One region of the Paenibacillus sp. EKM212P genome, then DNA from elsewhere that is predicted to be linked to it. Evidence: predicted binding sites of a transcription regulator. Region 1 holds the regulator's gene; the other holds the start of a gene.
What was found. The regulator LexA, encoded in region 1, represses DNA repair genes until DNA is damaged. The targets are predictions, from matches to a motif close to CGAACATATGTTCG.
Positions count from the first base shown of each region.

Region 2: addB (helicase-exonuclease AddAB subunit AddB) is a predicted target of LexA. The motif match lies at 2,208-2,221, and genes of this name have one in related genera.

Region 1 is NZ_JAAMNR010000002.1:244,017-247,437, forward strand. It holds gene G9G54_RS07225 (hypothetical protein) at 1-150, opposite strand, end outside; gene G9G54_RS07230 (DUF896 domain-containing protein) at 271-477, opposite strand; gene G9G54_RS07235 (LysM peptidoglycan-binding domain-containing protein) at 586-954, opposite strand; gene lexA (transcriptional repressor LexA) at 1,143-1,769, shown strand; gene G9G54_RS07245 (hypothetical protein) at 2,051-2,353, shown strand; gene G9G54_RS07250 (hypothetical protein) at 2,588-2,752, shown strand; gene G9G54_RS07255 (hypothetical protein) at 2,794-2,934, shown strand; gene G9G54_RS07260 (GNAT family N-acetyltransferase) at 3,167-3,421, shown strand, end outside.
Region 2 is NZ_JAAMNR010000004.1:156,946-160,366, forward strand. It holds gene addB (helicase-exonuclease AddAB subunit AddB) at 1-2,141, opposite strand, end outside; gene G9G54_RS13210 (class I SAM-dependent rRNA methyltransferase) at 2,378-3,421, opposite strand, start outside.

The DNA of each region.
Region 1 (3,421 bases):
AGCCAGCATAATTGGCACAGTAATGTTACGGCCACGGAAAATATCCATTGCAGAACCTGCGCCATTAATGGTTTGAATGCCTTGCTTTTTGCGCGATTTATTTAAATGCGCTGTGTTTTTGCGTACTTTTCTTTCAAATGATCGGGCCATCTCTCAATTCCTTCCCAGATATATTACAATAAAACAATTGCCTCAAAGCTGATCTATATAGATACCGAGAACGGTACCTAAAACAAAAGGCAAATTGCAGGCTTGGGCGCTTTAACAACTTTAATGCTTCAGCCCGTCATTTCCCTTCGATGTATCATCGTCCACAAATTCAATCGTTTCAAGCTGCTGCCGAAAATTACGGCGAATGTTACCTAAATAAATTTCCCGAAGATTGGCGCGCTCTGTGGCTTCCTCTTCCGTCAAACCCTCGGATTTTGCTTTGCGCGCTAATTCATTGATGCGCTGAACTAAGCTGTCTATATCCAAATTGTGTCCCCTCCATAAAAGCAAAGATATAATACACTTTGACATGTAGAAAAGAGCTTGTCAAGGCTCCCGCATTACGCTCCCTGACAAGCTCTAATTGTCTATAGATCAGAAGTTAGGAAGCTTGAGTACCTGACCTGCCTGTACTCCCCGATCCTCCAAACCGTTAATCCGCACAATTCCTTCTATATATACCCGTGTATCCATTCGTTCCGGTTTATGATTTGCGGCAATCTCCCACAACGTATCTCCAGGTTGTACGGTCAGTTTAGTCACTTCTTCCTTGGAAGCTGAAGGTGCCGCGAAAACCGTAAGTACACCTGCCCCTGCAATCCAAGCAACAATCACTAAAATAAGAAGCTTAACTAAAAGAGTATTAGTAATAATTTGCATAAAATGCGCTCTACCCTCTTTTCGGGTCTCCTGCAAATTTTCTGAATTCATCGGAAAAATACTTTGATAAGTGCTATATTTCATCATTGGCTGCGACCTCCAAACGTTTGTTCTTATGTTTTCACAATATAACACGAACATTTGTTTTGTTCAATAGAAAAGAGAACAAAAGTTCGCGATTATTTTTAGGGATTATTTAGAACTTATGTTTGTACGAACGGAGGTTCTATGCTATAATTTTCCCAAACGTTACTAAATGGGGTTGATACGGTATGTCTAAGATTTCGAGCCGCCAGCAGGCCATTCTTGAATTTATCCGCAATGAAGTGCGTCTAAAGGGATACCCCCCTTCTGTACGCGAAATAGGCGAGGCTGTCGGATTGGCCTCCAGTTCTACGGTTCACGGTCATTTGGATCGTTTAGAGAAAAAAGGACTCATTCGACGCGATCCTACAAAACCACGGGCTATTGAGTTACTCGGTCAAGACGAATCGGATAACAGCAACTTGATTAATTACTCCATTAGTCGTGTCCCCGTCGTCGGCAAAGTAACTGCTGGCCTTCCTATTACGGCGACAGAAAATATTGAAGATTACTTTCCTCTTCCCCAACACTTTGTTGGTGAGGATAAAATATTCATGTTATCTGTTGTAGGCGAAAGCATGATTGAGGCTGGGATTGCTAACGGAGACTATGTAATCGTACGTCAGCAGCAGACCGCTGATAATGGCGATATTGTTGTAGCTATGACAGATGAAGACGAAGCTACAGTTAAAACCTTCTACAAAGAAAAAGATCATATCCGGCTTCAACCTGAAAACCCAGCCTTTGAACCGCTTCGCCTGACACACGTCAGCATTTTAGGCAAGGTTGTAGGACTCTTCCGGGACTTCCACTGATTTCTCGTTCTTTCTTCCCCGTTATTCTAACCACTAATACAAAACCGGCTGCCTAGGGCAAGCCGGTTTTGTATTGTTATTATGTATACTATGTATCTCACAACTATTTTTTCATTTCAGCAACCTATTCCTATTGTTTCTACTATAAAATCAGCCTCCTCATCTCAAATAATCACCCACTGATCTTGAGCAGCTATATTGATGGGCAAAACTAATAGATCTTTCTTTGTTTTAGATAAATATGGTATATTAATTACTCATAGCTCTGTAGGAGGAATTAAATGAAAAAAATTATAATTTCAGCGTTTGTTGTGATATTTATCGCCATAAACTGTGTAGTACCAACAATGGATCATTTGTATGCAGAAGAGAAATCACACATAACAACCTACGATCGTATTCAGTACATACAAATACTTATCCATTTCAGGTATTTAGAAAAGCAACTCGAAGCTGTAATTTCCGAAAGAAACAATTACCCAGAAGACAGCCAAGAATATAAACTGCTCTCTGAACAACTGAATCATATTCTTGCTCAAGAGGCGTACTACGAGAAAAAACTTAACACTCTTAATAGTAAATAATTTTCATACTAACTGCTTATTATCTTTATCTACACTATTAGACTCATGCCGACCTGCCTGTAACATTCTTCTGCAACGTAAAGTTGAAATGGCGAAGACAGGTTCGCATGAGTTTTTTGTTAACCATTAGGAATATAGGTACCAGCTTCTTTTTGCTTTTAATAGATTTATGCTGATACATTACTATCATAATTGACATAGTATATAGCAGACCTAAGCAAAGGAGACATGCAGATGATCAGAAATAGAGTTAAAACGTATAAGCATCGCATCGGAAAAAACAGATATCTGGTCGTTAAAGTCTTTCAAGCCGCAGCTGCTAAAACAGGAAGCGGAAATGCACTAGCAACCAATGCCTTGAATATCAAAATTTCCAAGCGTAAGCATAAACACCACTAAGATTCATCCGTACCTTCATTTCCTTGAAGGGAGGTGATCATATGAGCAGAAGACATTGCAGACGTGATTTGAGAAGAAGAAGATCAAACATCCGTTCGAATCAAAGAGCTGTTGCGCGTGCAAGAGGTAACGCACTGGCTGTTAATCTGTTTAGCGTGAATGATAGACAACGCAGACGTTAATAATCGTTTTCAAGCAAAAGCAGGAAGGATTCTTCCTGCTTTTTTTTAGTGTTAAACAGCACACCTAACTACTGCTATGAATCGTTGAAGCAAGCGGACGAGATCGTAGAATATCACACATAGTTGAACAGTCGCTACAATTTTGCTCTTTTTATAAATCTAACAGACAGGAAAAGGTGGTTCTCTTTTAGAATAGTGTGCATAGAGAAATTAAACCAGGAGGAGACAAGCCATGATAATTAAAATGTCACTTTCGAATATGGGAGATTTTAAGAAGTCAAATGAGAATAACGGCTTTATTGTGTCAGGAAGGATTATACCTAAATACGAGAACGATAATTGGACATATATAGAAGAAAGTTTTCCCGAACCATATTTTAAACAGTATGAGGATGATGACGTTGATATCAGTTATATTGATGAACAAGGAAAATCTATTTTTTTATATTATGATAAGAACGACTGTGTTGGACAAATTAAACTTTGT
Region 2 (3,421 bases), on a different contig from region 1:
TCCAGACTAGGAAACAGGTGCCGCACATGTCGTACTAACTCAGACGGCAACAATGACTTGCCTTCTTCATCAGTCACTGCATAGCTCATCCACAGGCTTTTACCAGCTGAGGTAAGGGCCGTATAAGCAAGAAAACGTTCGTCCAACAAACGTCTTGTCATATCCGGCGCCAGCTCTACGCCTCGTTCGTTTAATGCCATACGCTCCTGCTCATTCAGCACACCGTCCTCATGGAATACAGCCGGCATCACACCTTCGTTCATACCTAGCACAAAGGCATGTTGAATACCGGACACACGTGTACGGTCCGTGTTTCCGACCAGAACCTGATCCAGAGCTGGCGGAACAAGTCCCATACGGAACTCGGCCAATCCCGTTTCCAGCACACCCGCAAACAAAGAGGTATCCAGCCTCTCATCACCCATCATTTCGACGATTTGATCCAGTAGTTCAAGCACTGCATCCCATACCTGACGATGCTCCTTGGCCTGCTCAGGTTTTCCTACTTCCTCTGCCTGATGAATGAAGGCGTCCAGCTTGTGGCCGATTTCTGCATCTTCCAGTAACAGATATACCGCTTCACACTTCTCAAGTGCAGTTCGTGCCTTGCCCACACGTTTCTCAAACGCACGTAAAGGCGTCACGATCACATCCCGGCACAGCTCCATCAAATCCAACGTTTCATCCCGCCTACGGTTCCGTTCCTGCTCCTCCAGCTCCAGTGACAAGCTGGGCACAGCCTGCCACGGCCGACCATCTGTCCAACGGCTGCCTTGTATTCCGCAGGCCAGAACATAGTTTTCCAAACGGTCCATCTCCTCGCGGCTCACCCGACCGTCCAGCGGCAGTAGAAGGTCTGTTTTGACCGCACGGAATACATCCTCATATCGCCAACGCCGCTGCACGATATCCAGCGAAGCCCGAATCAATTCCACCAAAGGATGATGTAATACACTTCTTCGCTGATCCAGAAATACTGGAACCTCATACTGTTTGAATATCGGTTCCACCCATGGCTCATAATCTTCAATATGACGTACAAACAGAGCCATCTCCCGGTAACGCGCGCCTTCATCTCGGGCCAGACGGCGCATTTCGCGTACAGCCCCTTCCAGCTCTGCACGGCGATTAGCCGCAGTGTACAGTTTTATGCCCTCCGGCTGTTCTTCTGTCCACTGCTCTCGTAGCTGCTGCAGCCGCATCCGTTGTTCCTGATTCCGTAACCCTGTACGATGTTCAAAGTTAGCCTCCAAATATGCCAACGCTGGACGCTCCTTAAATCTCGGCAGCGGATCAGGGCGCAGTAATTGTGTCTGCGTCTCTATCATCAGCTCGTCCGCCATTCCTTTGAGCTTTACATACGTAGCCGCCGAAGGATGAAACAAATCCAACTCATGCGGAAGCTGTCCGCTCTCGTAGCTACGGTTGCAAGTCAGCGCCACCGTCAACGAGGAGGCATGCAGCATAAGTTGCTCCACCACCTTGTATTCATGTGGTGTAAACCTACGGTAGCCATCCATCCAAATGTCTGCTCCACGCACAAGGGAAGACTCCGCAATCTGTTCTGCCAGCATGCGCAGCGTATCTTCACCGTCTATATATTTAAGCGTCAGCTCTCGTTCAAAATCCTCATAGATTAGACTGATATCTTTGAGCTTGCCGCGCAAAATCGGAGTTGACTCTCCCACAGCGTTCATTCGCTCCAGTTGCTCGGGTACAGACCGAGTATCATTTCCATACTGCTTTAGCTCCGTAAACAATGTATTCAACCGATCCACAAAGCCGAGCTGGTCTCCCGAATCCTTAAACAAGCTCAGTTCATCCTTGCGACGACGAATAATTTTATATAAAAGCATCTTCTTGCCTTCTTCCGTTACAGGCACCAGTGCTGAACCCCCGGTTTCCTGCATAACTAAATAGGCAAGACGATGAAATCCCATCACTTGGGCGCGCACCGACCCCTGAATACCGTTTCCGGCTTCTGTAAGTAACGCTTGCTCGGAAGCAAATGACGATTGCTCCGGTACAAGTAACAGCATAGGCTTACCTAGCGGCTCCTCGCGTAACATAGACGTCATATCATTGCGGATTAACGTACTTTTACCACTACCAGAGCGGCCAATCAACAAGCGGACCGACATGATGCGGCCTCCTTTCCAACGAACAACATTCTATTAAACAGTATAGCATATCAGGCAAGGGAGAAAAGAACGTACGTTTGCCATGTTGTAGCAATTCATCCTCCCCCTAAAAATAAATCAGTCCCGCAGGTTGGCTTGGTGCATGCCTTCTCTACAGGACTGATTTATACCTAAAATGAGTCTATTTTACCTATTTAATCACCAAAAAGGCGATTGACTTTGACTTTGTATGAAACCTACAGCTGTGTCCGGCTGCGCACCTCAAAGATGGCGAATTTCAAGTAATGGCCTTCCTCCACACCCAAAATTTGAGGATGGTCCTTACCAGCCGCTCTCCAGTCTACCAGACGAAGGATTTTGCCGGCATCTGCCGCCGCTTCCTTAATAGTGTCCAAAAACAGCTCTGGCCGCATATGGAACGAACAGCTCGCTGTCACCAGATAGCCGCCCTCATTGACAAGTTTCATCCCATGCAGGTTGATATCTTTATACCCACGTGTAGCTCCTTTGACAGCGTTCTTCGTTTTGGCAAAGGCTGGCGGATCGAGAATGACCACATCAAAGGTGCGTCCGCCACCTGCTGTCAGCGGATTGGATGTATCTCCTTTGCCCCCGGCTCGTGCATTGCGTTCCTCTACACCTTTCACTTGATTGCGCAAATATTGAAAAGCATCGTCGACGACAAACTCGACGCGTTCCTCAAAACCGTTCAGCTTGACATTATCCCGCGCACTTTCAATCGCATGCTCAGAAATATCAAGACATGTTACTTTTTTAGCACCATGTTTACATGCATTGAGCGTAAAGCTTCCCGTATGTGAAAAACATTCCAATACGGTTGCGCCATCCCAGAATGGGAATTCAACAACCTTACCACTTTTATTCACTGGCTTCAAGACCGTTGTGCCCGCATCCCCTGAGTCTGCAGCTACTTCTTGTAGCGTAATTCCACTACGTGCTCCCCAACCTGTCATCAACGGTGCTATAGCCGCACGATTTTCACGCTGGTCAAAGAAATACCCCGTCTTCTGGCCCTCTACGATATCAACCTTGATTTGCAGGCCATTTTCCGTCACCACCACATGACGCGGGCAATCACCGTACAAAGGACCCTTCGTTTGTTCCAATCCTTCCAGCTCACGGATGGATACATCACTGCGCTCATATATACCAGCAGGACCCACTACTTCAACGAGCGCATCCCTGATTTCTTCCCTGCGCCGATCCATGCCAAGCGTTAACAACTGCACGACTAACACATCACCAAATCGATCTACAAT